Regions from separate parts of the Diaphorobacter ruginosibacter genome, predicted to be linked through region 2. Evidence: predicted binding sites of a transcription regulator. Region 2 holds the regulator's gene; each other region holds the start of a gene.

Region 1 (10,518 bases), 950 kb from region 2:
TTCGCCGCGCGCGCCGCCTCCACGCGCCGGAATGCGACCGGATGGGCCCACGCCATGTTGCTGCCCGCGATGAACAGGCAGCCCGCGTGCTGGAAATCGTCATAGCAGGCAGGCGGCGCATCGGCGCCGAGCGTCGCCTTGTAGCCCGCCACGGCGCTGCTCATGCACAGGCGCGAATTGGTGTCGATGTTGTTGGTGCCGATCAGCCCCTTGGCCAGCTTGTTGAAGACGTAGTAGTCCTCGGTCAGCAGCTGGCCGCTGAGATAGAAGCCCAGCGCATCGGGCCCGTGCGCAGCGACGATGCCCTCCAGGCGCTCGGCCGCATGCGTGATCGCGGAGGACCAGGCGATGGGTGCCGGCTCGGCATCGCGGCGCGCGCGCAGCTGCGGTACCAGCAGGCGGGCCTGCGCTGCCTGTGCCGGGGCGGCCGTGAGGTGCAGCGTGCTGCCCTTGGTGCACAACTTTCCATGGTTCGCGGGGTGCGATGGATCGCCGCGCACGCCGGTAATGGCACCGCCTCGTGTCTCGATGATCACCCCGCAGCCGACGCCGCAGTAGGGGCAGGTGGATTGGGTTTCTTGCATGGTGGCAGCCGCTCGCATGGGTGGTGAGGGATCGGTCGAATCGTGCAGAGGGTCCCTAGGCGCGCTGCAACGTGACCGGCACGCTGCGGAGCGCGGCCGAACCCGCGGCCGCGGGTTCGGCGTGGCCCCTGCAGGCCGGCCCGGCATGCGGGCGCGTGAATTCAAGCGCATGCTCCGCGAGCTCCCTGGCGCTCAGGTGCACGACGCCGCCGTCCAGCAGCACGGAGAAACGCGCGGTGCTGCCTTCGTCGGGCGCGGCCGCCTCGCCCGTGGCCAACGCGATCGTCCAGTTGTGCAGCGGACAGGCCACGCTCTCTCCGAACACGATGCCCTGGGACAGCGGCCCGCCCTTGTGCGGACAGCGGTCGAGCAGCGCGAACACCCGGTCGGCGGCACCGCGGAAGATCGCCACATCGAGCCCGCGCGCGCGTGCCACGCGCCGCGCCCCCAGCACCGGAATATCGTCGAGCGCGCAGATGGCGATCCAGTCGTCGTGATGCATTGCATGACTCATGCCGTGATCTCCTTTGCGTGTGCCCTGGCGTCGGCGACGGCCGGCACGATGGGAATGAACTGGCGCGTATCGACCGCCGCGCGCCGTGTCTCGAACCAGGGGTCTGGCTCGCCTTCGAGGGCGGCCTGCAGATCCGCCCAGAGCGCCTTGCGCCCGGCTTCGTCCTCGAGGATGCGGCGCTTCACATAGTCCAGCCCCACGCGCGCGAGGTAGTGCACGGTGCGCTCCAGGTACCAGCCCTCCAGCCGGTACAGCTGCATGAACGCGCCGGTGTACTCCATCACCTCCTCCGCGGTCTTCAGCTTGGCGAAGAAATGCGCGACTTCGGTCTTGATGCCGCCGTTGCCGCCCACATACATCTCCCAGCCTGAATCCACGCCGATGATGCCCACGTCCTTGATGCCCGATTCCGCGCAGTTGCGCGGGCAGCCGCTCACCGCGAACTTCACCTTGTGCGGTGCGTACATGCGCCACATCGCGTGCTCCAGGTCCTTGCCGAGCTGCGTGCTGTCCTGCGTTCCCATGCGGCACCATTCGCTGCCCACGCAGGTCTTCACGGTGCGCAGTGCCTTCGCGTACGCATGGCCGCAGGGCATGCCGATATCGTTCCACACCCCCTGCAGGTCTTCCTTCTTCACTCCGAGCAGATCGATGCGCTGGCCGCCCGTGACCTTCACCGTGGGAATCTGGTACTTGTCCACCACGTCGGCGATGCGGCGCAGCTCGTCGGCGGTCGTCTCGCCGCCCCACATGCGCGGCACCACGCTGTAGGTGCCATCCTTCTGGATGTTGGCATGGCTGCGCTCGTTGATGAAGCGGCTTTGCGGATCGTCCAGCGCGTCCTTGGGCCAGGTGCTGATGAGGTAGTAGTTGACGGCCGGGCGGCAGGTGGCACAGCCATCGGGCGTCTTCCATTCGAGAAAGCGGAACGTATCGTGCACGCTCAGCAGCCGGTGCTCGCGGATCGCATCGCGCACGGCCTGATGCCCGTGCATGGTGCAGCCGCACAGCGGCTTGAGCTTGGGCGTGGCGGAGTAATCGCCGCCCGCCGTGAACATCAGGATCTGCTCGACCAGGCCCGTGCACGACCCGCAGCTCGCACTGGCCTTGGTGTGCTTCTTCACCTCGTCCAGCGTGAACAGGCCCTTGTCCTTGATGGCCTTGCAGATCGCGCCCTTGGTCACGCCGTTGCAGCCGCAGACCTCGTCGCCGTCGGCCATGGCCGCGGCCTTGCTCTGGCCCTGGTGGCCGGTGTCGCCCAGGTTGGACTCGCCGAACATCAGCTTGTCCCGGATGTCGGCCACGCTGCGCCCTTCGCGCAGCAGCTTGAAGTACCAGCTGCCGTCCACCGTATCGCCGTAGAGGCATGCGCCCACGAGCCGGTCGTCCTTGAGCACCAGCTTCTTGTAGACACCGCCACCGGGGTCGCTCATGATGATTTCCTCGGTGTCCGCGCCGCCCTGGAAGTCACCCGCCGAGAACAGGTCGATGCCCGTCACCTTGAGCTTGGTCGACGTGAGCGATCCCTGGTAACGCCCGATGCCGAACTCCGCAAGATGGTTGGCCAGCACCTTGCCCTGCTCGAACAGCGGCGCCACCAACCCGTATGCCACGCCCCTGTGCGCCGCGCATTCGCCCACCGCATAGATGCGCGCGTCGGTCACGGTCTGCAGGGTGTCGCTCACCACGATGCCGCGATTCACATGCAGATGGACCTTCTCGGCCAGCGCCGTGTTGGGGCGGATGCCCACCGCCATCACCACCAGGTCGGCCGGCACCTCGCTGCCGTCCTTGAACCGCACGGCGCGCACGCGACCCGTGGCGTCGTCTCCCAGCAGCTCCTGCGTGTGCGCCCCCATCAGGAACTTCATGCCGCGCTCCATCAGCGATTGCTTGAGCAGGTCTCCGGCGGTGTCGTCCAGTTGCCGCTCCATGAGCCAGTCGCCCACATGCACCACGGTGCATTCCATGCCGCGCTTCATGAGCCCGTTGGCCGCCTCGAGCCCCAGCAGACCGCCGCCGATCACCACCGCGTGCCGGTATTGCGCGGCCGCATGGATCATCGCCTGCGTGTCCGCGATGTCGCGGTAGGCGAGCACGCCCGGCAGATCCTTGCCCGGAACCGGCAGCATGAAGGGATGGGATCCGGTCGCGAAGATGAGCCGGTCGTAGGGCGCGCTGACGGCGTCGCCGTTCGCGTCCACCGCATGCACGATGCGCCGCGCGCGATCCACATCGGTCACGCCGCAGCCCGCATGCAGCGTGATGCCGTGGTCCTGGTACCAGGACCAGTCGTTGAGGATGATCTCCTCAAGCGTCTGCTCCCCCGCCAGCACGGGCGAGAGCAGGATGCGGTTGTAATTGGGATGCGGCTCGGCGCCGAATACCGTGATGTCGTAGAGATCGGGCGCGATGGCGAGCAGCTCCTCCAGCGTGCGCACCCCCGCCATTCCGTTGCCGATCATGACCAGTCTGGATTTCTTCATCTCATGCTCCGTGGGCGTATGAAAACAAAAAGACGTCCGGCAACGACCATGAGTCTTCATGGGTCGCCTGGACGTCTTTGTCGTGTGCACCAGGGCTGCGTTGCCCGATGCATCCGTGGCCCACATTGGCCACGCTTTTTCCTATGCAATCCTCATGCCAGCTGCATGGCCTTGAAGATGCGCTTTTTTGGTGCAACGCATGTGCCATGCACGTGCGGTACACAGCACTGCTTACACACCCTTCTCCACATGCCCCTGCCGTGTATACAGAAAGTCCATCACCGCCTTGCGGCAGCGCTGGTACTCGGGATCGTCCGCCAGCACGACCCGGTTGCGCGGCCTGGGCAGCGGCACTGGGAGTACCTCGCCGATCGTCGCCGCCGGCCCGTTGGTCATCATCACGATGCGGTCGGAGAGCAGCACCGCCTCGTCCACATCGTGCGTCACCATCACCACCGTGCGCTGCGTGCGCGCCACGATCTCCAGCAGCTCGTCCTGCAGCTTGGCCCGTGTGAGCGCATCGAGTGCGCCGAACGGCTCGTCCATGAGCAGCACCTGCGGCTCCATCGACAGCGCACGGGCAATGCCCACGCGCTGCTTCATGCCGCCCGAGATCTCACCGGGCCGCTTCTGCGCCGCGTGTGTGAGTCCCACGAGCGCCAGCGCCGCATCGGTGCGCTCGGCGAGTTGCGCCCGGCTGACGCTGCGCCCGAACACGCGCTCCACCGCGAGATGGACGTTGTCCCAGCAGGTGAGCCACGGCAGCAGCGAATGGTTCTGGAACACCACCGCGCGCTCCGGTCCAGGTCCCTTGATCTCGCGGCCCGCGCAGGTCAGCGCGCCCGCCGTGGGCGAGGTGAGTCCCGCGATCAGGTTGAGCAGCGTCGACTTGCCGCAGCCCGAATGCCCGATCAGGCTCACGAACTCGCCGCGCACGATGCGCAGGTTGATGTCCTTCAGTGCGGGGAACACGCCCTTCGAGGTGCGGAATGTCTGCTCCACGTTCTGCACGTCGATGTACCTTGCCAGTGTCGGCATCGGTGCGGCCAGGCCCTCGGGGCTCGAAGCAATGGCGGCATTCATGTCTTCACCTCCTCGAATGTGAACGCGGAAGCCAGCTTCACCAGCGCCAGCTCCAGCACCAGACCCACGATGCCGATCACGAAGATCGCGATGATGATGTTCGCGACGTTGAGGTTGTTCCACTCGTCCCATACCCAGAATCCGATACCCACGCCGCCCGTGAGCATCTCTGCCGCCACGATCACCAGCCATGCCGTGCCGACGGCCAGCCGCACCCCGGTCAGCATGTAGGGCAGGACGGAAGGAAACAGTATGGTGGTGGCGATCTTCCACTCGCTCAGGTTGAGCACGCGGGCCACGTTCATGTAGTCCTGCGGCACGCGCTGCACGCCGGTCGCCGTGTTGATGACCATCGGCCAGATCGAACAGATGAAAATGGTCCAGATCGCCGCCGGATCCGCGCCCTTGAACACCAACAGGCCGATCGGCAGCCAGGCCAGCGGCGACACCGGCCGCAGCAGGCTGATCAGCGGGTTGAACATGCGCGAGAGGAAGTCGAAGCGGCCGATGACGAAGCCCAGCGGGATGCCCACCAGCGCCGCGAGCCCGAAGCCAATGCAGACCCGCTGCAGCGAGGCCAGCACGTTCCAGCCCACGCCCTGGTCGTTGGGGCCGTTGCGGTAGAACGGATCGCTGAACACTTCCTGCGCCTGTTGCCAGGTGGCCAGCGGCCCGGGAATGCCGTCGCCGCGCGCCACGATCGACCAGAGCATCACCAGCAGCATCAGGCCCAGCACGGGCGGCAAGGCGCGCTGGGCCCAGCTGCCCAGACGCCTCGCCAGCGGCATGCGCGGCGGCGCTGCGCGCTCATCAGGGGGCGCATGCTGACGGATGCGAGGGGCGTTCGCGTGGGCTCCTGGATCGACGGTATCCGTGGCGGGACCATGAAAAACTGCACTGACCATGGTGGGCTCCGATGGGGTCAAGACAAAACGAAGAAGGAAACACAGAGAGAACAGGGCCTGGATTCAGGCCTTGGACTTGAAGGAATCGGCATAGCGCGCCGGGTCGCTTCCATCCCACACCACCCCATCCATCAGCTTGCTGCTGCGCATGGGCGACTTCGGCACGCTCACCTTGAGCTGCGCCGCCGCCTGGGTGTACAGGTCGATGCGGTTGATCTTGCGGGCCACCGCGAGGTAGTCCGGGTGCGACTTGAGCAGCCCCCAGCGCTTGTGCTGCGTGAGAAACCACATGCCGTCCGACAGGTAGGGGAAGTTCGCGTCGCCATCGGCAAAGAACTTCATGTGGTTCGGATCGTCCCAGGTTCTTCCCAGGCCGTTCTGGTAGCGCCCCAGGATGCGCTGATTGATGGCGTCCACGCTGGTGTTCACATACGACTTGGCCGCGATGGTCTCGGCCATCTTCAGCTTGTTCTGCATGCTGGCGTCGATCCAGCGACCCGCCTCCATCACCGCCATCATCACGGCGCGCGAGGTGTTGGGATACCTCTCCGCGAAGTCGGCACTGCAGCCCAGCACCTTTTCGGGATGGTCGCGCCAGATGTCCTGCGTGGTGGCGGCCGTGATGCCGATGCCGTCCATGATCGCGCGGTGCCCCCAGGGCTCTCCCACGCAATATCCGTCCATGTTGCCCACGCGCATGTTCGCCACCATCTGCGGGGGCGGCACGGTGATGACCTTGGCATCCTTCAGCGGGTCGATGCCCGCGCTCGCCATCCAGTAGTACAGCCACATGGCATGCGTTCCCGTGGGGAAGGTGTGCGCAAAGGTGTACTCCCGCTTGTCGCTGGCCATGAGCCTGGCGAGGCTGGCCGCATCGACCGCGCCCTTGTCGGCGAGCTTCCTGGACAACGTGATCGCCTGGCCATTACGGTTCAGCGTCATCAGAACCGCCATGTCCTTCTGCGGACTGCCCACTCCCAGCTGCACGCCATAGACCAGCCCGTACAGCACATGGGCCATGTCCAGATCGCCGTTGGTGAGCTTGTCGCGCACGCTGGCCCAGCTGGCCTCCTTGCTGGGAACGATCTTCACGCCGTATTTCTGGTCGAATCCCAGCACCGATGCCATGACCACGCTGGCGCAGTCGGTGAGAGGGATGAAGCCGATCTTCACCTCCTTCTTCTCCGGAGCGTCCGACCCCGCGGCCCAGGCGCCGTGGTGCCCGAGCGTGGCGTAGAGCGCCGAGCCCGCGGCCAGTTGCACGCCGCTGCGCAGAAAGCTGCGGCGCGGCGAGACCGTGCCTGCGGTCGGTTCCTTCTCATTTTTCTTCATGATCGAACTCCATCGAAGTCGTGGTGGCAAAGCAAAAAAGAAAACGGCGTCCACCCCTTCGCCTGCACACAGCAGACGAAGGAAGGGGACGCCGTTGTCCGGGAATCACGGGCATTGCTGCCGGGCAGGACCGCCTTTGGTCCGCTCTTGTCCCTGCCTGCACGCACGATCCGTGCCATGGAAAACCACAGGGGGTTGGTGGGCACAGCCCCCGTATCGGCCCTCGCATGGTGCATTGCAGCATCCGCCGATGGCCAAGTTGGTGCGCGACGGGATTCAGGGAGGCAGCAGCTCGACCGTCGACAGCACCGCCTGCGCGACATCGAGCAGCCGGCGGTTCTGGTTCATTGCGGTCTGGCGCAAGAGCTTGTGCGCATCGCTCTCGCTGATCTGGCGCAGGTGCATGAGCATGCCCTTGGCGCGTTCGATGGTCTTGCGCTCGACAAGTGCGGTGCGCGCCCTGTCGATCTCGGCCTGCATGGCGAGCAGGCGCTGCGATTGCTCCTGCACCAGGCTGCGGATCGAGCGCTCCAGCTGCGGTCCGAAGGCGGCGCAGCTGGCATACGCTGCCGTGGTGCGCGGCAGGCTGTCGGGCGCGTCGACGGCGAAGAAAGCCAGCCCCTCAGTTTCCTCCGTTGCATGTTCCCGGTCCTGCAGCGCCTGCAGGGCGGTCTGAGCCAGTTCCAGCCTTCCTGCGCACAGCAGCGCGAGCTCGCGGGCCATCAGGACCTCCACTTCGTGCATCGCATCGAGCCGCAGCGAGCAGGCGGCAAACCAGCGCTCGCCCAGCCCCGCGTCCAGGCCGTCATCCGCCTGCGCGGTGCAGGCCACGCGGCGCAGGCGCTCGATGGCGGACATGTCGGGTCCCTGCTCGCACCGGCCCAGCCACAGCTCGTGCATTGCGGCCGGCGCGAATTCGGTGAACACCTGGAAGCACTGCTCCTGCGAATCGATGAGGTGCAGCCAGTGGCGCCGGCGCTGTTCATCGTTCACTCCCGAGGCAAATGCGGCTGCTCCCGTGGCGCGCTCCTGTCCGGCAAGCTCCTTGCCCTGCATGAAATGGAACAACGCCACCAGCAGGCGCGAGACGTCCGGATCGCATGCGCTGTCGGCCGCCTCGAACACCAGGGCAAGACAGGCCGCGATCAGCCGAACGAACGCGGCCGTGCTCTCCTGCAGGGTGAGCGCCAGCGACCCGATGCCGCTGCGCAGCGCGGGCAGGGACGCAAGCCCCTGCAGCAGGCAGGCGATCGCGTTGTACAGCAGCGCCGCATGCCGTGCGGGCTGCACCGGCAACTCCTGCGCATCGAGCGCCAGACGCACCATCCCGATCGCATCGTCCACGGCCCGCATCTGCGCCGCCAGCGCGGGTGCGCCCTGCTGGCCGCCGCTGGCAAGCCACAGGTTCGACAGCCCGCGCTCCTTCTGCAGTTCATGGATCAGCTCCGACACGCAAGTGACCAGCGAGCAGGCGCTGCGCAGCTGCTCCAGTTCGGCGATCTCGGACTGCCTTGCGGCAACCAGGTAGCACAGCGGTGATTTCATGGGAGGCCGTCAGTGTGTCGGGATACGCCGACACCGATGCAAGCTCCGTGCCCGACGGCCCCGGATCACATTCTTCCCGCTGCGCGGGAGTTTGCAGTACACTGGCGCGATGTCTTCGTCCACTTGGTTCCCTGCCAACGCCCTTGCCGGCCGCTTCCCGCGCGGCGCATGCGCGCTGCCCGAGAGTGCACGAATGATTACGATGATTACCGACACAGCTACCTAGCGCGTGTTGGGTGGCTGTACCGGCAGCCACCTGGAATCGTCCCCCTCCTCCCAAGAATCGATGACCCAGCTGGCAAGCTGGGTTTTTTGTTTTTCGGCCCCGCAAACGGGGCTCTTCTGGAGAGGTAGACACCATGTATAGCGAACCCCGCCTTCGCCCCGTCTCACTGAATGCCGCCGCGCAAGCGGCCTGTGCCAGCCTGCCGTTGGCACCCGCATTGCCTGCGCTGCGGGTGGGCATGATCGGCCTGGGGACGGTGGGCATGGGCACATGGTCGGTTCTGCAGCGCAACCAGTCGTTGATCGCCGCGCGGGCCGGGCGCGGCATCGAACTCGTCGCCCTGGCCGTCCGCGACCGCGTGCGCGCCGCAGAAAAGCTGGGCGACGCGGCGCTCGGGAATGTCGAGCTCACCAGCGATCCCCACTATGTGGCCACCCACCCCGACATCGACGTGCTGGTCGAGGTGGCCGGCGGCACCGGCCCGGCGCATGACTGGGTGCAGGCCGCGCTCGCAGCGGGCAAGCATGTGGTCACCGCCAACAAGGCACTGCTCGCCACCCATGGCGAAGCCCTGGCGGCCAGCGCCGCGACACATGGCCGCCAGCTCGCATACGAGGCGGCCGTTGCAGGCAGCATTCCCATCATCAAGACGCTGCGCGAAGCGCTGGCCGCCAATCGCATCGATGCGGTAGCGGGCATCCTCAACGGCACCAGCAACTACATCCTCACGCGCATGCGCGATGCGGGCCTCGATTTCGAACAGGCGCTGGCCGAGGCGCAGGCGCTGGGCTACGCCGAGGCCGATCCCACCTTCGATGTGGACGGCATCGACGCCGCGCACAAGCTCACGCTGCTGGCCGCCAATGCATTCGGCGTTCCGGTGAACTTCGACGCCGTGCATGTGGAAGGCATCCGCGATCTGCAGCGCGCCGACATCGCCGCCGCCGCCGAGCTCGGCTACGCGGTGAAGCTGCTCGCCGTCGCCCGCCGCCGGGGCAACGCACTGGAGCTGCGCGTGCACCCTGCCCTCGTCGATCAGCGCAACCCGCTCGCGCATATCCATGGCGCGACCAACGGCGTGTCCGTGCATGGCGATGCGAGCGGCGCGGCGTTCTACAGCGGTGCGGGCGCGGGGGGCGAGCCCACGGCATCGGCCGTGGTGGCCGACCTCATCGACCTGGCGCGCCTGCCTGTGGATAACGTCCGCGGCCGCGGTCACGGCGTACCGACGCTGGGCACGCACGTGCGCGAGGGCGACGCGCCGCACGTGCTGCCGATGGCCGAGGTGGTCGCATCGCAGATGCTGTGCGTGGCCTGCGACAAGGGCCTGTGCGAGTCGGGCACCGTCCGCGCGCTGGAAAGGTCGGGCCTGCAGGTGCTGCGCCGCAAGTGGGTGCATGCAGGCGAACAGGGTGCGGCACCCGCGCTGGTGCTGCTCACCGCGCCGGTGGCCGACGCCGTTGCCGGGAGGGCGGTGCAACAACTGCAGGCGCACGGCGGTCCGATCGTGCGCCGCCTGCGCGTGCATGCGGAGGGGTGATCGCCAAGCTGTGCAAGACTAGGGAACCTGCTAACGCACTTTTCCGTCCCCCGCATCCATGTCCCAGTCCGCCAGCGCCGAAGCGCAGTTCCGCCCCAAGCTCATCACGCCGTCGCGCGAACAGCTCGCCATCCAGGTCGCGCGTGAGCGCACCCTCATCGTCGAGGCGAATGCGGGTGCGGCCAAGACCACCACGCTCGCGCTGCGCGTGGGCGAGTGCCTCGCGCGCGGCATGTCCGCGCATCGCATGATGGCACTCACACACACGCAGCCCGCCTGTGTCGCGCTGCGCGAGCGCATGGC
Region 2 (10,518 bases):
CCCGAGGGCGAGCGCGCCGAGGTGAACATCTCCGACATTCGCCGCGCCGTGGCGATGCCCGCCGGTGGCAGCGCGCAGGAAATCGTCCCCCCGCGCATCGCGCTGAGTTTCAAGCGCCTGTCGCCCAAGGGGAAGGTCATGCAGTCGGCCTCGCGCACGCTGCAGGACACATCGCTGCAGCTGAAGGGGCGGCGCTATGCCGGCCAGCCGCTCGGCTACGAGATGGCCATGGTGGACGACTGGGTGGGCAAGGAGTTCGGAGCGCCGCGCAAATAAGCGGCTGCCCGGGGGAGCATGAACGCGCCCTGACATCACGCCGTCGCACTTCGCCCGCACGCTGAGACCTTCCCCTTTTTCGTCCATGCAACTTTGGAGACCTGCCTGATGACGCTGCTTTCCCCTTCCATCCTGGTGACATCCGAAAGCCTGCAGAGCGATGACAGCTATGCGCTCGTCGAGTCCAACATCGACAGCGTCAACGAGCTGATCGGCCGCCTGCTCGAGTACGAGGAAATCTCGCCCGAGGCGCTCAAGAGCTACTACGTGGACTACTACCTCGCGCAGGTGAAGAACGGCGGCTTTGCGCAGTTCATCTACAACATCGGCTGCGACGGCGAGATCATCGAGTTCGTGCAGCAGGGCCTGGCCGACATGCGGGCCGAACGCCATGCGGCGCTGCTCGACAGGAGCCTGGCGAGCATCGAGGACATGAGCGAGGAGGCGCTGGATCGTTTCCTTGACAGCGAGTTCTTCGGCGACAACGCCGAGCGCGACCTGCTCAATGCGCACAGCAGCGACTTCTATGCGCTGGACGAGGAGGAAAGCCTGGTGGAGGCCAACAGCCGCTGGCTGCGGCAGCACCCGCAACTGCAGGTGGTGGATGAGGAGGACCTGGAAGACGTGCTCGACGGGATTGCGGACAAGATTCCCGACATCGAGGCGCGCGAACAGGCGGCGCGGGAGAATGAGCCACGCTACGTGAAGGTGATCGCGGCGCTGTGCGAGGCCACGGGGCAGGAACTCGAGCGCATCACTGCCGGTGATCCCGCGCACAACTACCAGGGACAGTCGGTGCTGGCGTGGCACTTTCTTACCGACCAGGGACATTTCTACATGATCGATCTGGGCGACAGGGCGATCATGTTTGCTGGCGACAGCGAGAACCAGGTGACGGAGGTGGACGTGTCCCACCTGCCGCCCGATGAGGACGATGACGAGTGATTCTGCCCGTGGGCCGCACTCCATCCACCTCCCTCACTTGATGAAGGATTCCACTCCATGACCACAGAAGCCCTGCTGGCCTACGCGCATTTCCTGGCCATTCTCACGATGACGGTCTTTCTCGCGAGCGAGGCCGCGCTGTGCCGCAAGGAGTGGATGAACGCCGCCGTCGTGGAGCGGCTGGCGCGCGTGGACATGATCTACGGAATCTCCGCGATCGCCGTGCTGCTCACCGGCGTGGCGCGCACATGGTGGGGCATGAAGGGCACGGGCTGGTACTGGGGCCAGCCGCTGCTGCATGCGAAGGTGACGCTCTTCGTGGTGATCGGGCTGATATCGATCGGCCCGACCGTGCGCTTTCTGCGCTGGCGGCGTCAACTGCGCGCCTCGGGCACACTGCCCTCCGAGACCGAGATCCGCAATACGCGCCGCCTGGTGATGATCGAGGCGCACCTGCTGGCGCTGATTCCGCTGCTGGCGGTATTTCTGGCGCGCGGCGGTTGATTGACCCACGGCGTGCCACCCAGGGTACCCATCGCCGGCAGGCCTCCAAAATCTAAAGATCCAGAAGGCCGCGGAGCAGGCCAAGCAAGCAGACGCCGAGTAAGAGCCGCCTCGCGGCGAAGGCGTCGTCCCCCCTGGGGGGAAGGCGCGAAGCGACTCAGGGGGCGTTTAACCAGCCCACCGCCGGCAGGCCCCCAAAATCTAAAGATCCAGAAGGCCGCGGAGCAGGCCAAGCAAGCAGACGCCGAGCAAGAGCTGCCTCGCGGCGAAGGCGTCGTCCCCCTTGGGGGGAAGGCGCGAAGCGACTCAGGGGGCGCTTAACCAGCCCACCGCCAGCAGGCCTCCAACCCCAAAGATTCAAAAGGCCGCGGAGCAGGCCAAGCAAGCAGACGCCGAGCAAGAGCCGCCTCGCGGCGAAGGCGTCGTCCCCCTTGGGGGGAAGGCGCGAAGCGACTCAGGGGGGATCACTTATTACTCAGACATTCCTTCATGAACGCCTTGCGCTCGTCACCCTTGAGGCTCTTGGTGCCGGCGTCCGCGTTGCAGGTCTTCATCTTCTCCTGCTGGGTTGCCGGCTTGGCGGGCTTGTTCGACAGGCACGACTTCATGAATGCCTTGCGTTCGTCACCTTTCAGTTCCTTGGAGCCGGCATCTGCATTGCAGGTGGCCATCTTCTGCTGCTGCGCCGTGGGCTCCTTGGCGGAGGCAGGCGTGGCGGCGATCATGCCCACGGAGAGGGCGAAGCTGACGGAGGCGAGAGCGGAAAGCAGTTTCTTCATGTTGATCTCCTGCAAAAAACCACAGAAATGCCCGAAAAAAGGGCGGGCCACTCAGCATAACGCCAGTTGACATACGTCAGATGACACGGGCACGTAAAATTGCCGGATGCTTTCCGTCAAACAGGATTTGCTCGCCGCCCTGGCTGCCGAGCTCGAAACACTTTCGCCCGGCGCAGGCGCGCGCGCGGCATTCGAAAACCCCAAGGTGGCCGCGCATGGCGATTTCGCCTGCACGGCTGCGATGCAGCTCGCCAAGCCGCTGAAGGCCAATCCGCGAGCGCTTGGTGAACAATTGAAAACCGCGCTGGAGGCGAGCCCGGCCTTCCAGAAGTGGGTGGACGCCATCGAGATCGCCGGCCCGGGCTTTCTGAACATCCGCCTCAAGCCCGCCGCCAAGCAGGAAGTGGTGCGCGAGGTGCTCACGCAGGGCGACCGGTTCGGCTTCCAGCCGCAGCGTGGCGAGAATGTCCTGGTCGAATTCGTCTCAGCCAATCCCACGGGGCCGCTGCACGTGGGCCACGGCCGCCAGGCCGCGATCGGCGACGCCATCAGCAACCTGTACTCCACCCAGGGCTGGAAGGTGCACCGCGAGTTCTACTACAACGACGCGGGCGTGCAGATCGACACCCTCACCAAGAGCACGCAGCTGCGCGCCAAGGGCTTCAAGCCGGGCGACGAGTGCTGGCCCACCGATGCCGAGAACCCGCTGGCCAAGAATTTCTACAACGGCGACTACATCGCCGACATCGCCCAGGCCTTCCTGAACAAGGAAACCGTCAAGGCCGACGACCGTGAATTCACCGCGAACGGGGATGTCGAGGACTACGACAACATCCGCAACTTCGCCGTCGCCTACCTGCGCAACGAGCAGGACAAGGACCTGCAGGCCTTCAACCTCCAGTTCGACGAGTACTACCTCGAATCGAGCCTGTACAAGAACGGCTATGTGGAAGACACCGTCAAGCGCTTGATCGCCAGCGGCCATACCTACGAGCAGGACGGCGCGCTGTGGCTCAAGTCCACGGACTACGGCGACGACAAGGACCGCGTGATGCGCAAGTCCGACGGCACGTACACCTATTTCCTGCCCGATGTGGCCTACCACATCCAGAAGTTCAAGCGTGGCTACGGCAAGGTCGTGAACATCCAGGGCACCGACCACCACGGCACGATCGCGCGCGTGCGCGCCGGCCTGCAGGCGGCCGACGTGGGTATTCCCCAGGGCTATCCCGACTACGTGCTGCACACCATGGTGCGCGTGGTGCGCAACGGCGAGGAAGTGAAGATCAGCAAGCGCGCCGGCTCGTACGTGACGCTGCGCGACCTGATCGAATGGACCAGCAAGGACGCCGTGCGCTTCTTCCTGCTGTCGCGCAAACCCGACACCGAGTACACGTTCGACGTGGATCTGGCCGTGGCGCAGAATAACGACAACCCGGTGTACTACGTGCAGTACGCCCATGCGCGCATCTGCTCGGTGCTGCGCGCCTGGGCAGAGCAGGGCGGTGCGGGCGTTCCAGCGCTCAGTGACGTGGATCTCGCGGCTCTCGAGGGACCGCAGGCCCAGGCGCTGATGCTGCTGCTCGCGAAGTATCCGGAAATGCTCACGGCCGCCGCCACCGGCAACGCGCCACATGACGTTACCTTTTACCTGCGCGATCTGGCGTCCGCCTATCACTCCTACTACGACGCAGAGCGTATCCTCGTGGATGACGAGAAGGTCAAGCTCGCACGCCTCGCGCTGGTCGCAGCGACCGCGCAGGTATTGCACAATGGCCTCGCCGTTCTGGGGGTCTCGGCTCCCGAGCGTATGTAACTTCGAGTGACTCCAACGGATCTATGAATCTTCACAAGCAACGCGGCGGCCTCATCCTGGGCCTTATTCTGGGCGTGCTCATCGGTCTGGCCGCGGCCCTGGCCGTTGCCGTCTATGTGACAAAGGTGCCCGTGCCGTTCCTGAACAAGAACGCGTCGCGGGGCGCCGACCAGGACGAGGCGGAAGCGCAGCGCAACAAGAACTGGGACCCCAACTCCAGCCTCTATGGCCGCAATCCGGCCAAGCCCGGCTCCACGCCGCAGGATGCGACCACGTCGCCGCCGGCGGTGACGGGCACGGTGACCCCGGCCCCCGCGCCGGTCGCGTCGGCGCCGGCACCCTCCACCACGACGGCCTCCGCTCCGCGTGGCACGGCGTCGTCGACCACCGCATCGCAGCAGCCCAAGCCCACCAGCAGCGACCCGCTGGGTGATCTGGCGCGCGCACGCGCCGCTGCGGCCCCTGCACCGGCGCCCGTGCCCACGACCAACGATCCGTTCGACTACTTCGTGCAGGCCGGCGCCTTCCGTTCACAGGCCGATGCAGATGCGCAGCGCGCCAAGCTGGCGATGCTGGGCTGGGAGGCCCGCGTGAGCGAGCGCGAGCAGAATGGCCGTACCGTGTTCCGGGTGCGAATCGGTCCGTTCAGCAAGCGTGACGATGCCGATTCGCTCAAGGGCAAGCTGGATGGGGCCGGGATCGAAACGGCACTGGTTCGCGTGCAGCGCTGAACTTTTTTGCCGTCCTTCGCTCACAATCCCAAGTTGCTACAAAAAAACTGAAGAGGAATGTTCATCTCATGAAACGCCGCGAGTTTTCCCTGTCCACCGCCTCGGCGGTCGCCGCTTCCGCCCTGACACTGCCCCTGTCGATGAACGCACAGGCCCAGGCCCGCGCTTTCAAGGAGGGCAAGGACTTCGTCAAGCTCAAGAAGCCCGTGGCGACCGATGCGCCCGCAGGCAAGGTCGAAGTCATCGAGTTCTTCTGGTACAGCTGCCCGCACTGCAATGCCTTCGAGCCGGCTTTCGAGGCCTGGGCGAAGAGCGCTCCTGCCAACATGGCGATCCGCCGCGTGCCGGTGGCCTTCAACGCGAGCTTCGTGCCCCAGCAGAAGCTGTATTTCGCGCTGGAAGCCATGAACCTCCTGCCGCAACTGCACACCAAGGTGTTCCATGCGGTGCACGTGGAGCGCCTGCCCCTGAACAAGGACGATGCCATTTTCGAGTGGATCGGCAAGCAGGGCGTGGACGTGGCGAAGTTCAAGGAAGCCTACAACTCGTTCAACACCGCCAACCTGCTGCGCAAGGCGGCCGCACTGCAGGAGGCCTACCAGGTCGAAGGCGTGCCATCGATGGGCGTGGCGGGCAAGTACTACACCGACGGCACCATGGCAGGCAACATGCAGAGCGTGCTGCAGGTCGTCGAGTACCTGGGATCGCTCAAGGCCTGATCGGATCGAACTCCTCGTCTCGCCACGGCTGAAGAACGCGTCCCCTGGGGCGCGTTTTTTTTGGTCCGGCGTGTCGGGGTGCACGATCTTTACCTTGTCCGCCTATCGTGGCGGGGTCGTTTCCATACCTTCTTGCCCGGGCTTCAGTACAATGGCCGAGCAAGATTCATGCCCTATGAAAAACAGACTCATCCCGTTATTTCTTGGCTGCCTGCTGGCCCTCGGCTCGGTGGCCTCCCATGCTGAAAAAGCCGACCGTGACAAGCCGATGAACATCGAGGCCGATGCACTGCGCCATGACGAGCTCAAGCAGATCAGCGTGTTCACGGGCAATGTGGTCATGACCAAGGGCACCATCGTGCTGCGCGGTGCGCAGCTGGAGGTGCGGCAGGACCCCGATGGCTTCCAGTTCGGCACGGTGACCGCTGCCGCCGGCAAGCGCGCATTCTTCCGACAAAAGCGTGATTCCGCTCCCGGTGCGCCGGACGAGTTCGTCGAGGGCGAGGGCGAAGTCATCGAATACGACGGCAAGGCCGACATCGTCAAGTTCATCCGCCGTGCCGAGCTGCGCCGCTACCGCGACACCACGCTGACCGACCAGGTCAATGGCGCACTGATCGTCTACAACAACATCACCGACGTGTTCACGGTGGATGGCGTCAAGAGCACCACGCCGGGCAATGCACAGGGTGGCACGCCTTCCGGGCGCGTGCGCATGACGCTCACGCCCAAGGAGAAACCGGCGGAAGGCGCGGCGTCCCAGCCCGCAAGGCCTGCACGCACGGGAGAAGCGCCCGCGTTGCGCTCGAGCCCCGAACTGAGCACGGGCGGCAGCAAGTGAGTAGTGGTGTCGACGTGTTGAACCCTGATTCCGCAGCAGCGCCCATGACGAGCAGCGTGGATGCGCACAGCCGCCTCGAGGCCCTGCATCTCGAGAAATCCTACGGCAGCCGCAAGGTGGTGAAGGACGTGTCCCTGTCGGTACGCAAGGGCGAGGTCGTGGGTCTGCTGGGCCCCAACGGCGCCGGCAAGACCACGTCGTTCTACATGATCGTGGGTCTCGTGCGCTCCGACGCCGGCGAGATCTACATCGATGGCCAGTCCGTGCAGGACCTGCCGATCCACAAGCGCTCGCGCCTGGGGCTGTCCTATCTGCCGCAGGAGGCATCGATCTTTCGCAAGCTCAACGTCGAAGACAACGTGCGTGCCGTGCTCGAGCTCCAGAAGGATGAGAACGGCCACGCGCTCTCGCGGGCGGTGATCGAGGAGCGCCTGACCATGCTGCTGCAGGAGCTGCGTGTGGACCACCTGCGCGAATCGCCTGCGCTGGCGCTCTCGGGCGGTGAGCGCCGCCGCGTCGAGATCGCCCGCGCCCTCGCGACACAGCCGCGCTTCATCCTGCTCGACGAGCCCTTTGCGGGTATCGACCCGATCGCGGTGATCGAGATCCAGCGCATCATCGGATTCCTGAAGGCGCGCGGCATCGGGGTGCTCATCACCGACCACAACGTGCGCGAGACGCTGGGTATCTGCGATCACGCATTCATCATCAGCGACGGCCATGTGCTTGCCCAGGGCACGCCCTCGGAGATCGTGGACAACGCCGATGTGCGCCGGGTCTACCTCGGCGAACATTTCCGCATGTGAGTGCCATGGGTGACGACCTGAGGGGACGCTTCATCGCGAGACAGGACTGCGGGCAATGAAACCGGGACTGTCGCTCCGCGTATCGCAACATCTGGCGCTCACGCCGCAACTGCAGCAGTCGATCAAGCTGCTGCAGCTCTCCACGCTGGAGCTCGACCAGGAGGTCGAGCAGATGCTGGATGACAACCCGTTCCTGGAGCGCGAAACCGATACCGCCACCCGCGAGGAGTTCGGGCTCGACAGCGCGGACACGCCGGCAAGCGGCGAAGAGGCGGAGTTCTCCCTGCATGCCGCAGGCTCCACCACGGCCTCGGCAGGCGCCGACGAGCCAGGTTCCGCAGCCGATGCAGACCCGCCGGCGGCCCAGACCGAGAGCGTCGACTGGGATGGCGACGGCACGGTCGATGTCCAGCCGGATGATGGCGAGTGGGGGGGCGATGCTCCCGCGCGCACCCATACGAGCGGGTCCGGCGAGGATGAAGTGGACGCCATCGATCTTGCGCGTGCACATGAGTCGCTCACCGACCACCTGCACCGGCAGGCACTCTCGCTGCATCTGTCGGAGATCGACAGTGCCGCCGTGCGCTTCCTAATTGAATCGCTGAACGACGATGGCTACCTGGAGGAATCGCTTGCCGAACTGGCGATTGCCCTGGCAGGCAACGATGCGCCCACCGAGGAGCTCGAAGAGCTCGTGCATCGCTTCACCGTGGCGCTGCGCCTGCTGCAGAGCCTCGAGCCAGCGGGCGTCGGCGCGCGCAACCTGGGTGAATGCCTCACGCTGCAGTTGCACGGCATGAACCAGGACGAGGAGGGCGATCCGGCGATCATCGCCGTGGCGCTCGACATCTGCCGCGATTCGCTGGACCTGCTGGCGCGCCGCGACGTCAAGCGCCTCACGCAGGCCTGTGGCGCCGGTGAGGAGAACACGCGCGCGGCCATGAACCTGATTGCGCGCCTGGAACCTCGCCCGGGGCGGCGCTTTGCCGATGTCCAGCGCCAGATCATCGTGCCCGACGTGATCGTCAAGAACGTGGGGCGCGGCGCGCAGATGCGGTTCACGGTGCAGCTCAACGCGGATGTGATGCCGCGCCTGCGCGTGCATGACGTCTACGCCAACGCCCTGCGCGGCCAGCGCGGCAACGAGGCCCATGCGGGCCTGCAGCAGCGGCTGCAGGAGGCGCGCTGGTTCATCAAGAACGTGCAGCAGCGCTTCGACACCATCCTGCGCGTGTCCACGGCCATCGTCGAGCGCCAGAAGAATTTCTTCGTGCACGGCGAACTGGCCATGCGTCCACTGGTGCTGCGCGACATCGCGGACGAGCTGGGCCTGCATGAGTCCACCATCAGCCGCGTGACGACGGCCAAGTACATGTCCACGCCCCAGGGGACCTTCGAGCTCAAGTACTTCTTCGGATCGGGCCTGGGAACCGAGACGGGCGGCAGCGCGTCGAGCACGGCCGTGAAGGCGTTGATCAAGCAGCTGCTGAGCTCCGAAAACCCGAAGAAGCCGCTGTCGGACAGCAAGATCGCGGACATGCTGGCGGAGCAGGGCATCGAGTGCGCCCGCCGCACCGTGGCCAAGTACCGCGAGGCGCTGAAGATTCCCCCGGCCAATCTGCGCAAGGCGGTGTGAGGGCAGCGGCCCATGAACGCGCCAAGGGTTTTCATGGGTAAGAAACGTCGTTTTTTGTCTGCTCTGCTTTCAATTTCACCCGAATGAGGTATTGCCAGCACCGGCCGAAATCGTGACCATTGGTGCATTGCGAACTGCACCCCGCTTCCGGCTGGCGGTGCAGCACATCTCGAGGGGCATTCCGGTGGAGTGCAAAGGGGAAGCGCAGCGGCCGCACCGGCCCGGACGATGGATGTCCTCGTCGGCGGTGCCTGGTGCAAGGAAAAAGGCCGCCAAGACGACGCCGGCACATGTGGGCCCTCAGCCCTGCACGCAGCGGTGCAGGACATGGACACATGTGCCAGGCGGGCGTCGCTGCCGCGCAATGTCAGAATGCAGCGCTTTCGAGTTCTCTTCTTGAACGCCCTTCCGAACTCTCTTCCGAACCCCCTTCACTCGCCCATGGCACGCATCGTCTTCGAACTTCCAGCGCATTTCGCCTTCAGCACCGAGGTGCAGATCTACATCAGCCATGTGAACCAGGGTGGTCATCTCGACAATGCACAGCTGTTGAGCCTGGTGTCGGAGGCGCGCCTGCGCTTCTTCCAGGCCATCGGGTTTCCCGCGGAGGATGACCCGGACACCACCATCGTGGTGGGCGACATCGTCGCGCAATACAAGTCGGAAGGCTTTCACGGCGAGGTGATGTGCATCCGGATGACGCCTGCGGATTTCAACCGCTACGGCTTTGACCTGGTGTTCAGCGTCACCGAGAAATCCCAGGGCCGCGAGGTTGCGCGCGGCAAGACCGGCATCGTCTTCGTGAGCCGGACGGACCGCAAGGTGGTGCCGGTTCCCGGCGCCGTCCTGGAGCGGCTGCAGGCCATGCAGCAGATCGGCTGAAACGTTTTCTTGCGTATGAAAATCGATGGCAGGCCGCTTCTGGCATAGTTCCGGCATTCAAATTTCATAATAAGAAAAACAAAAGGAAACAGAATCCTTACATGTTTCCTCCTAACATGTGCCGAACCGACAGAGTGCGGCCTCGCAGGATGGGGCCGATTTCCGCATCATCTTTTGCGGCTGCGGCCAGCGGGTGACGCGCCCGTCTTCCTGGAAGCAACGTGTCGCCTGTGGTCGCCGCGTGCGGGAGGCGACACATGCAGAAGGCGTTCGAGCACTCGTGCAAGCACTGTCTCTATGCGGCGCTCGCCGCATGCCTTGCACCAGGCAGTGGTGCAGCGGCACGTGAACTGGTTTCCGTCGACGCGCTGATGGCGGCGCCCCCGCGGGCAAGTTCCCTTGGCAAGGACGGTGTGGCCCTGCCTGCGGAGGTGCAGCAGATCACGCGCGACAGTAGGCTGGGATCGCCCGTGTTCGTGAAACTCGTGCCGCAGGGTGTTTCCACCGTTGGTGATGGCAAGCAGGCCCCTGCCATCGATGCGACGCGTGCCGCACGCGACGTGTTCAAGCGCCTGGCGCCTCT
Region 3 (10,518 bases), 280 kb from region 2:
AACGCCGTTCGGCCGCATCACCTACCGTGCACAGGACCACCAGTCCACCATGGGTGCCTACATCGGCAAGACCGCCTATGACCAGAAGCTTGGGCGCGGTGTGCTCGTGAACTACCACTATGCCGACGGCAAGGACTACCAGCCGAGCGACGAAGAAGTGAAGAAGCTGCGGCCTGCCTCGGCGCAGTGAGTTCACCGCAGCGACTGTCAACGTCAACGGGGATCATCAAGACGATCTAGGACTTGCGGCCCCCGCCCATCAGCCCGCGCCGGTATTGCATCGCCTCGGCGACGTGTTCCGCGCGCACGCTGTCGCAATCCGCGAGGTCGGCGATCGTGCGGGCCACCTTGAGCGCGCGATGGGTGCTGCGTGCCGACCAGCCGAGTCGCACCGAGGCCGTCTGCAGGAATTGGGTTGCCGCGGGATCAAGCGCGGCATGGGTGTCGATGTCGCGCCCCTGCAGCCGCTGGTTGGCGCAGCCCTGGCGTGCGATGGCACGTCCGGCCGCACGCACGACGCGCTCGCGGATCGCGGCGGTGCTCTCGCCGGGGGCGGCATGCAGCAACTCCTCGGCGGGCAGCGCGGGCACCTCGACATGCAGGTCGATGCGATCGAGCAACGGGCCGCTGAGTTTCCCCTGGTAGCGCGCAATCTGCTCGGGTGAGCAGCGGCACGCACGCTGTCCCGAGCCGAGATGGCCGCACGGGCAGGGGTTCATCGCGGCAATGAGGGTGAAGCGGGCAGGATACTCCGCGCGCTGTGCCGCGCGCGAGATGGTGATGCTTCCGGTCTCCAGGGGCTCGCGCAGCGCCTCGAGCGCACTGCGCGAGAACTCGGGAAATTCGTCCAGGAACAGAACGCCCTCGTGCGCCAGCGAGATCTCGCCGGGCTTCGGGGGCGAGCCCCCTCCGACCAGGGCCACCGCGCTGCAGGTATGGTGTGGATGGCTGGTGCGCCGCTGCATCCATTCCTCGGGCCGGAACCGGCCGGCCAGGCTGGCGATGGCTGCGCTCTCGAGGGCCTGTTGTTCCGACATGGGGGGAAGCAGGCCCGCAAAGCGCTGGGCCAGCATCGACTTGCCCGATCCCGGAGGCCCTACCAGCAGCAGGCAGTGCATGCCGGCAGCGGCGATCTCCAGGGCGCGCTTGGCGGCAACCTGGCCCTTCACGTCGGCCAGATCGGGGAGGCTCGCGTGGGCATGGCGCTCCTGCGGTGCGAGCAGTTGCAGGCCGCTCTCGGGGTCGCCCTGTTCCTGCGGCAGTTGCTCGCGCACTTCCTGGGGAAGGAAATGACGCACCACGTCCAGCAGATGGGCGGCGCGGTAGATCTGCGCGTTGGGCACGAGGGCCGCCTCCTCGGCGCTGCCCGGCGGCAGCACCTGGCGCGGATCGCTCCCGTGACGCGACTGGGAGCGTATCGCCAGGCTGGTGGCCAGTGCGCCGCGCACCGGCCGGAGCGCACCCGACAGCGACAGTTCCCCCGCGAATTCATAGCCTGCGAACCGCGCCGCATCGATCTGGCCACTGGCCGCGAGGATGCCCAGGGCGATCGGCAGGTCGAAGCGCCCGGAGTCCTTGGGCAGGTCGGCGGGTGCCAGGTTCACCGTGATCTTCTTGTTCGCGGGGAACTCCAGGCCGGCGTTCTGCAGCGCGGAGCGCACCCGTTCGCGCGCCTCCTTCACCTCCACATCCGCCAGGCCCACCAATGTGAAGCTGGGCAATCCGTTGGCCAGATGCACTTCGACGGTGACCGGCATGGCCGCGAGGCCCGTCAGGGCGCGGCTTTGCACTAAAGCGAGACTCATTGCGGCATTTCTCCCCAGCCAGGTGCGCAGTTTGGAAAGCGAAACCCGCCACTCTGGCACCAAAACGGTGCATCTCGACATTCATGAATCGCAACCGCTGCGCGAAATCAATGGGGACGGTGACCAATGCATGAAGAAACACACATTTCTTGACATGGCACGGTCCGTGCTTTGAAGGGTCAACAGCCGATTTCATCACTTGCATTTCCGGAGGATCCCCATGTATCGCGTATCCCTGAAGCCCCTGCTTGTCGCACTGGTCGCCGCAGCACCCGTATGGGCGCATGCCCAGCTCACGGCCAACGTGGCCCTGACCAGCAACTACAAGTTCCGCGGGCAGGACCAGGACGTCAACCGCGTCAAGGCCGTGAATCCCGCGATCCAGGGCGGATTCGACTACACGTTCGGCGAAAGCGGTTTCTATGTCGGCAACTGGAACTCCAGCGTCGACTGGCTTTCGGGCAATTCCATCGAGATGGACTTCTACGGCGGCTACAAATTCAAGGCCGCCAATCTCGACTGGGACGTGGGCGTGCTGACCTACGTGTACCCCGGCAACTCGAACGGCAACACGACCGAGCTCTACGGTGCGGGCACCTATGGCCCTGTCACCGTGAAGTACTCGCACACGGTGTCGGATGACTACTTCGGGTGGGCCGGCGCAAAGCACTCCAGCCTGTCCGGGCGCAACACCGGTTACCTGAACGTGGCGCTGGCGCAGGAGATCGCACCGAACACGACGCTCAAGGCCGCCGTGGGCTACACGCGCTTCGCGGGCGACATCAAGGACCTGGGCGTGCCCAACTATGTCGACTACAGCGTGGGCGCGGCGTATGACTTCGGCGGGGGACTCGTGCTCAATGGCGCGATCCAGGGAGCGACCAAGAAGGGCTACTTCGGTGACGCCAACAAGGCCCGCCTGATCGTCTCCATCAGCAAGACCCTGTAATCACCCTTACACCCCCATCCATTTCAATTCAGAGGGCGCCCGCAGCGCCCGTTTCGGAGGACCCAAGCAATGAAAATGGTGACTGCCATCATCAAACCCTTCAAGCTCGACGAGGTGCGCGAGGCGCTCTCCGACATCGGCGTGCAGGGCATCACGGTGACCGAGGTGAAGGGCTTCGGCCGCCAGAAGGGTCACACCGAGCTGTATCGCGGCGCCGAGTACGTCGTCGATTTCCTGCCCAAGGTGAAGATCGAAGCGGCGCTGGATGACGCGATCGTCGAGCGCGCGGTCGAAGCCATCGAGGCCGCGGCACGCACCGGAAAGATCGGCGACGGAAAGATCTTCGTGTCCTCCCTCGAGGAAGTGATCCGCATCCGCACCGGGGAGACCGGCAACGAAGCGCTCTGAGCATCGCGGCCGAGCAGCCATCCGAACATGAATTCACCACCAAGAAGTTCTGCCATGAAAAAAATGCTTGCTTCATTCCTTCTGGGGCTCAGCCTGCTGACAGGCGGCACTGCGGTGCTGGCCCAGGCGCCAGCGGCCTCGGAGCCCGTGGCCGCCGCCGCAGCCGCGGCCGATGCGCCAGCGGCCGCCCCAGCCGCCCCGGCAGCGGATGCCGCCGCGCCCGCACCCGCTGCAGCCGCCGCGCCGGCGCCCAAGATCGATTCGGGCGATACCGCCTGGATGCTGACCTCCACGCTGCTCGTGATCCTGATGATCGTGCCGGGCCTCGCGCTGTTCTATGGCGGGCTGGGCCGTTCCAAGAACATGCTGTCGGTGCTGGTGCAGGTGTTCGTGATCTTCTCGCTGATCTCCGTGCTCTGGGCCGTCTACGGCTACAGCCTGGCGTTCTCGGGCGAGGGCAAGTTCATCGGCGGCTTCGACAAGCTGTTCCTCAAAGGCGTGAACCTCGAGTCCTTCGGCGCCCTGACGACGATTCCCGAGTATGTGTTCTTCGCCTTCCAGGGAACGTTCGCGGCCATCACGGTGGCGCTGATCGTCGGCGCCTTCGCCGAGCGTACCAAGTTCACGGCCGTGCTGATCTTCTCGACCCTGTGGTTCACGTTCAGCTACCTGCCCATGGCCCACATCGTCTGGGGCGGCGGCCTGCTGGCAGCCGATGGCGCGCTCGATTTCGCGGGCGGTACCGTGGTGCACATCAACGCCGGTGTCGCGGGCCTCGTGGGTGCCTACATGGTGGGCAAGCGCATCGGCTTCGGCAAGGAAGCGTTCATGCCGCATTCGCTGACATTGACCATGGTGGGCGCATCGCTGCTGTGGGTGGGCTGGTTCGGCTTCAATGCCGGCTCGGCAGGTGCCGCCAATGCGATCGCCGGCCTGGCATTCGTGAACACGGTGCTTGCCACGGCCGCAGCGACACTGTCCTGGCTGGCCGGCGAGGCCCTGCACAAGGGCAAGGCCTCGATGCTGGGTGCCGCCTCGGGTGCGGTGGCGGGCCTGGTGGGCGTGACGCCTGCGGCCGGCTTCGTCGGTCCCATGGGTGCCATCGTGATCGGCCTGGTCTGCGGCCTGGTGTGCCTGTGGGGCGTGGGCGGTCTCAAGCGCATGCTCAAGGTGGATGATGCGTTCGACGCCTTCGGCGTGCACGGTGTGGGCGGTATCGTCGGCGCGGTGCTGACGGGCGTGTTCGCCGCGCCTGCCCTGGGCGGCGTGCAGCCCGCCGACTTCGCGATGGGTCATCAGGTGTGGGTGCAGGTCAAGAGCGTGATCTTCACCATCGTGTGGTCCGGCGTGGTGGCATTCATCGCGTACAAGGTGGCCGACCTGACCGTGGGCCTGCGGGTCAGCGAGGAGGCCGAGCGCGAGGGGCTTGATATCACCTCGCATGGAGAGACGGCTTATCACCGGTGAGCCCGGAGGGGTGGTCCCTGTGGTGGCTTGGATTGCACCCTCCCTTTTTCTTGTGTCTGGATAGCGAGTGGTTCTCCTCCGACATTGGACCCGCACCTGCGGGTCTTTTTTTATTTCTGGGCGGCGGCGAGCGTGGTCTGACGCAATGTGTTCTCCATGGCCGCATACGAAGCCCTTGGCTTCGAGGGCTCATCGTTTTGAGGCGGCGATACGGGTCCCCATGCGTCGTTGCGAAGCTTGGCCTATCAAAAGGTATGTCTGCAGCTTCGCGCCTAGCCTGCGGACTCGTCTCGCCGTTGGGGTGGGGCGTTCACATGCTCCGCGCGCTTCATTGGCCCGCTACTCCCTGAATACCGGGCAGGGATTGTTCGCGTATGGGGGGCATACGGGAATAATCCCCTTCCATGACTTTCTCTCTTTCTTCCCCGGCCTGGTCCGCGCTGCCGGGCTCGCTGGCGCAGCTGGGTGAATCTCCGTTCTGGCATCCGCAGGAGTCACGGCTCTATTGGGTGGATATTGCGGGCCGTGCGTTGCTGCGCTGGCGCTGGGGTGAGGAGGCGGTGCAGCGTTGGGAGATGCCGTCGGAGCCCGGGTGCATTGCACCGGCCCGCGTGAACGGGGAGGCGTCGGGGCTGGTCGTGGCGCTGCGGGACCGGATCTGCCACGCGCCGCAGTGGGGTGGTGAATTGCATGCACTGGCGCGGTTGCCGATCGATGCCGCGACGCAGCGGGCGAATGACGGCAAGTGCGATGCGCTGGGTCGCTTCTGGGTCGGCACGGTGCATGAGCCCGAAAGCGGGCCGCGTCAGCCGGTGGCCGGGCTGTATTGCGTGGACCTGCGCAATGCCGTGGATGGGCCGCGGGTGAGCCGGTTGCAGGGCGGAGTGGCCACCGCCAACGGACTGGCGTGGTCGCCCGATGGTTCACGCATGTACTGGAGCGACACGCCCGCGCATGTGATTCGCGTGTGGCGCTGCAATGCGCAGCACGAGCCGGTCGGTGAGCCCCGGGTGTTCCGGCAGTTCGATCCCAAGCCGGCGGGCTGGAAGCCCGGCATGCCCGGCTACCAGGGGCGCCCGGATGGCGCCACCGTGGATGCACAGGGCCGTTACTGGTGCGCGATGTACGAGGGCGCGCGCGTGCTGTGCCTTGGCGAGGATGGCGAATTACTGGCGGACCTGTCCGTGCCGGTGCAGTGTCCCACCATGCCGTGCCTTGCGGGTCCCGACGGGCTGGCACCTCGCCTGTTCGTGACATCGGCTCGCCATGGGCGCCCGGCCGACGAGCTGGAGCGCCTGCCGCAGTCGGGCATGCTGCTGGTGGGGGAGGCTGGCGTGGCGGCCTTGCCCGTGAACTGGTGCGAGATCGGCGCGCGCTGAGCGAGACGGCCACCGGGAAAACCTTGGGGCCGCCTTTTCCCCATTGAAATAAATCCTTTGGGTATGGATGGCGCCTGCGCATACAGTGGCGGGCATCCGGCGCGACGCTAGTTTCGCTTCTTTCATTGCATTGTGCAGGGGGTGCCTCATGCGGATATCCGTGCTGTTCAGGGTTTTCATGGCGTGGTGGGTGATGGCGATCGTGATGTTCTCGCCTGTCGCTCTGGCCACCACCGACATCACGCAACGTGACGAGCAGGCGCTGCGCGGCGTGAAGGCGATGGTCCTGCTGCCCCCCGAATTCGACGAACAGGCCGGTGCCGCCGGCGTGACGCCGTCGATGGTGGCGCGCCGCGCGGAGGTCTACCTGCGCGGCGTGGGGGTCCGGCTGGTGGCTGACGCCGACCTGCTCACCGAGGCGGAGCGCAGCGAGTTCCCCCGGTTGCTGATCCAGTTCGGCGCGCTGCGCAACGATGGCAGGCGGCGCACCGATGTCGTCGTCACGGTGAATGTGCTGCGCATGAACGGGCAGGCGAGCCAGCCGGTATACATCGTCCAGCATCTCGGCCAGACGCTCCAGAAACCGGGTCGCAATGTGATGATGCGTGAGCTGGATCTGGCGCTCAACCTGCTGCGCGAGGACCTGCGCCGGGCCCATCGCTGATTCGGGCCGGGCGAGGCGTTCAAAACGCTCACGCCGCCTTTTCAAAAAAATCACACGCCCGGATGGCGTTCTGGCGGGTGTGGGCGCTACCATCCCGGCATGGAATCAGCAGCGCTTTCCCAGATCATCGAACGCGTGCGCGACAGCGCACAGCATGGCCGTGCCCTGCGGGTGCGTGGCGGCGGCACCAAGGACTTCGTGGGCGGCCCGGCCGTGGCACTGTGCAAGGCGGACGTGCTCGACATGCGCGCCCTGGGCGGTGTGGTGGACTACGAGCCTAGCGAGCTGGTGGTGACGGTGCGCGCCGGCACGCCCCTGGCCGAGCTCGAGGCGCTGCTGGCGTCGCGCGGCCAGTGCCTGCCGTTCGAGCCGCCGCGCTTCGCCGCGGGAGGCACCGTGGGCGGCATGGTCGCGGCGGGGCTGTCAGGCCCGGCCCGCGCGAGCGTGGGAGCGGTGCGCGACTATGTGCTCGGCATCGAGATCATCAACGGCAAGGGCGAGCTGCTGCGCTTTGGCGGGCAGGTGATGAAGAACGTCGCCGGCTACGACGTCTCCCGCCTCATGGCGGCCTCGTGGGGCACGCTCGCCGTGATCACCGAGGTCAGCCTCAAGGTGCTGCCGGTGGCTCCTGCGGAGGCCACGCTGCGCCTTGAATGCGACCAGGCATCGGCACTGCAGCAACTGCATGCCTGGGGCGGCCAGCCCCTGCCGCTGAACGCCAGCTGCTGGGTGCAGGATGCCGGCCGGGGCCAGCTTTTCGTGCGTCTGCGCGGCGCGAACGCGGCGGTGGAGTCGGCCTGCGCCAGCATGGGCGGCGAACGTCTTTCCGGCGAACAGACCGCGGCCGGCTGGGATGCCTGTCGTGACCACACGCTGCCGTGGTTCGCGGATCGCGCGAGGCGGCCGGAACAGGCGCTGTGGCGATTGTCCGTTCCTCAGACCGCCCCGGTGCTGCCGTTGCCGCAAGGCGCGGAGCCGCCGCTGGTCGAATGGCAGGGCGCGCTGCGCTGGGTGCAGGCACCGGTCGAATGCGGTGCGGCGCTGCAGGCGGCGGCGCAGGCGGTGGGCGGCAGCGCCATGCTGTTCGCGGCTCCCGCACAGGGCGCCACGCTGGCTCCGGCGGCCACCCACCCGCAGCCCGCGCTGGCGGGCATTGCCCAGCGGCTGAAGCAGTCCTTCGATCCCTCGGGCATCTTTCAGCCGAATCGCATGGGCGCGGGCGGCTGAGGGCGGAACGCCGCCCGCCCATGCCCACCGACAGAACGAACCGATAGACAGACAAGCAAGCCATGCAAACCCAGCTAGCTCCCGAGTACAAGAACACGCCGCACGGCAAGGAGGCCGAGGCCATCCTGCGCAAGTGCGTGCACTGCGGCTTCTGCACCGCCACCTGCCCCACCTACCAGACGCTGGGCGACGAACTCGACGGTCCGCGCGGGCGCATCTATCTGATCAAGCAGGTGCTGGAGGGCAAGGAGCCCACGCGCGCCACGCAGGAGCACCTGGACCGCTGCCTCACCTGTCGCAACTGCGAGAGCACCTGCCCGAGCGGCGTGCAATACGGCCACCTGCTCGACATCGGCCGCCAGGTGGTCGACGAGAAGGTGCCGCGCTCCACGGGCGAGCGCCTCAAGCGCTGGGCGCTCAAGGAAGGCATCACCTCTCCCCTGTTTGCCCCCGCGATGAAGCTGGGCCAATCGGTGCGCGGCCTGCTGCCCGAGAGCCTCCAGGCCAAGGTGCCGCCGAAGTCCGAACATGGCGCCTGGCCCACGCGCGAGCACGCCCGCAAGGTGCTGCTGCTGGCCGGTTGCGTGCAGCCGGCCATGCTGCCCAACATCAACTACGCCACGGCGCGCGTGCTCGACGCGGCCGGCATCCAGACGGTGATCGCAGGCAACGCCGGGTGCTGCGGCGCGGTGAAGTTCCACCTGAACGACCAGGATGGCGGACGCGTGCAGATGCGCGCCAACATCGACGCGTGGTGGCCCATGGTCTCATCGGGCCAGGTCGAGGCGATCATCATGAATGCCTCGGGTTGCAGCGCCATGGTCAAGGACTACGCGCATGCGCTCAAGGACGACGCGCAATATGCCGAGAAGGCCAGCCGCATCAGTGCCATCGCGCGCGACGTGTGCGAGCTGCTGCCCGCCATGCTGCCGGAGCTCGCCGAGAAGCTGCAGGGCCGCGTCAACATCCAGGGCAAGCTTGCCTACCATCCGCCTTGCACGCTGCAGCATGCGCAGAAGCTGCGCGGCGGCGTCGAGCGTGATCTGGGCAAGCTCGGGTTCAGGATGCTGACTTCGCGCACCGAATCGCACCTGTGCTGCGGCTCGGCCGGCACCTATTCGATTCTTCAGCCCGAGCTGTCCAAGACACTGAAGGCGCGCAAGTTGGCTGCGCTGCACGAGGCGTGCGGGAACGAAGAGCCCGCGATGATTCTGTCGAGCAATGTGGGCTGCATCACCCACCTGCAATCCGGTACCGGCGTTCCCGTCAAGCACTGGATCGAGGCGCTGGACGAGGCGCTGCAGGGCAGCGCCGGCCGCTGAGAGGCCGGCGTCGTCTGCTGCAGCTCAGATCAACGGCGGATCGAACGCACGGATCGGCGGCAGCGGCGCATCGAAGCGCTCAACCTGCACGGTGCTGATCTGACCCGCGCATCCCTGGCCCAGCGAGGAGGTGCCCAGATCGCGCACCACGATGTTGGGGTTGCCGTGCACGCACACCACGCCGTGCACCGCATCGGGCCGCGGGTCGTACCAGGCGCCGGTGGGCAACTGCACCACGTCCTTGCGCATGTCGGGGTTCAGGTGCGCGCTCGCCAGCACGGCCCCCAGCTCGTTGTGCAGCCTGACGATGTCGCCCTCGCGGATGCCGCGCGCTGCGGCGGTGTCGGGATGCAGGTGGCAGATCTCGCGGCCCTGGCGCTTGTTGTCCATGCTGTAGCGGCCGAAGTCGAGCTGGCTGTGCAGCTTGGTATAGGGCTGGTTGGCCACGAGCCACAGCGGATGCTCTGCCGTGGGCGCATGCCTGGGCGCCAGCCATGCGGGATGGCCCGGGCAGTCGGCATAGCCGAACGCGGCCACGTGCGGGGAGCTGATCTGCACCTTGCCGCTGGGCGTGGGCAGCGGCGCGTTCTCGGGGTCGTCGCGGAACGCACGCAGGATGCCGCCATCGTCGGGCAGCTGGGGAATCTGCAGTTCGCCGCGCTCCCAGAATTCCTCGAACGTAGGCGCGGGCAGCTGCATCTTCTCGAGTCCCCGGCGCGTGTGCTCGTACAGGCGGGAGAGCCATTCGCGCGCGCCAAGGCCTTCGGTGAACGCCTCTCGCCGGCCCAGGCGCTCCGCCAGATCGCTGAAGATGGCGTAGTCGTCGCGTGATTCCCCATAGGGCTCGGCCACGCGCTTCATCGCAATCACGAGGGGGTCGGTGGCCGTGGCGCCGATGTCGTCGCGCTCCAGCGTGAGCGTGGTGGGCAGCACGATGTCGGCATGGCGTGCGGTGGCGGTCCAGACGCTCTCGTTGATGACGAAGGTGTCGAGCGTGCGGAAGGCGTCGGCCAGGCGGCGCAGGTCCTGGTGGTGGTGGAAGGGATTGCCTCCCGCCCAGTAGGCCAGGCGAATGTGCGGATAGTTCATGCGCTGGCCGTCGTAGTCGAACGGCTGGCCGGGATTCAGCAGCATGTCGGTGATGCGCGCGACGGGAATGAAGGCCTTCACGCCGTTGCTGCCCTGCGGCAACGGCGCGACGGGGGTGGCATTGTTGCGGCGGCCATAGTGCGCGAGCGTGCCGAGCGCATAGTTGTAGCCGCCGCCCGGCAGCCCCAGCTGGCCGAGCGCCGCGGCC

Evidence for each region. The regulator sigma-54, encoded in region 2, starts transcription at its own class of promoters, with help from an activator protein. The targets are predictions, from matches to a motif close to TGGCANGNAANCTGCTTT.
Region 1: the regulator sigma-54 is predicted to act here: its motif matches at 8,485-8,502, upstream of H9K76_RS20505 (nitrate regulatory protein).
Region 3: the regulator sigma-54 is predicted to act here: its motif matches at 1,961-1,978, upstream of H9K76_RS00225 (TorF family putative porin).

The regions. Positions count from the first base shown of each region.
Region 1 covers NZ_CP060714.1:4,535,344-4,545,861, reverse strand. Annotated here, with positions in the region: gene H9K76_RS20535 (nitrate reductase) at 1-584, opposite strand, end outside; gene nirD (nitrite reductase small subunit NirD) at 640-1,098, opposite strand; gene nirB (nitrite reductase large subunit NirB) at 1,095-3,584, opposite strand; gene H9K76_RS20520 (ABC transporter ATP-binding protein) at 3,816-4,622, opposite strand; gene ntrB (nitrate ABC transporter permease) at 4,664-5,572, opposite strand; gene H9K76_RS20510 (CmpA/NrtA family ABC transporter substrate-binding protein) at 5,636-6,904, opposite strand; gene H9K76_RS20505 (nitrate regulatory protein) at 7,181-8,449, opposite strand; gene H9K76_RS20500 (homoserine dehydrogenase) at 8,809-10,215, shown strand; gene H9K76_RS20495 (3'-5' exonuclease) at 10,274-10,518, shown strand, end outside.
Region 2 covers NZ_CP060714.1:316,102-326,619, forward strand. Annotated here, with positions in the region: gene H9K76_RS01510 (DUF3016 domain-containing protein) at 1-276, shown strand, start outside; gene H9K76_RS01515 (DMP19 family protein) at 385-1,221, shown strand; gene H9K76_RS01520 (DUF2214 family protein) at 1,279-1,725, shown strand; gene H9K76_RS01525 (PsiF family protein) at 2,190-2,504, opposite strand; gene argS (arginine--tRNA ligase) at 2,611-4,320, shown strand; gene H9K76_RS01535 (SPOR domain-containing protein) at 4,344-5,051, shown strand; gene H9K76_RS01540 (thiol:disulfide interchange protein DsbA/DsbL) at 5,120-5,770, shown strand; gene lptA (lipopolysaccharide transport periplasmic protein LptA) at 5,946-6,611, shown strand; gene lptB (LPS export ABC transporter ATP-binding protein) at 6,656-7,417, shown strand; gene H9K76_RS01555 (RNA polymerase factor sigma-54) at 7,473-9,053, shown strand; gene H9K76_RS01560 (acyl-CoA thioesterase) at 9,495-9,935, shown strand; gene H9K76_RS01565 (IPTL-CTERM sorting domain-containing protein) at 10,193-10,518, shown strand, end outside.
Region 3 covers NZ_CP060714.1:40,274-50,791, forward strand. Annotated here, with positions in the region: gene H9K76_RS00215 (ABC transporter substrate-binding protein) at 1-190, shown strand, start outside; gene H9K76_RS00220 (YifB family Mg chelatase-like AAA ATPase) at 237-1,805, opposite strand; gene H9K76_RS00225 (TorF family putative porin) at 2,026-2,754, shown strand; gene H9K76_RS00230 (P-II family nitrogen regulator) at 2,824-3,162, shown strand; gene amt (ammonium transporter) at 3,217-4,629, shown strand; gene H9K76_RS00240 (SMP-30/gluconolactonase/LRE family protein) at 5,034-6,008, shown strand; gene H9K76_RS00245 (hypothetical protein) at 6,169-6,672, shown strand; gene glcE (glycolate oxidase subunit GlcE) at 6,772-7,899, shown strand; gene glcF (glycolate oxidase subunit GlcF) at 7,962-9,221, shown strand; gene H9K76_RS00260 (molybdopterin-dependent oxidoreductase) at 9,246-10,518, opposite strand, start outside.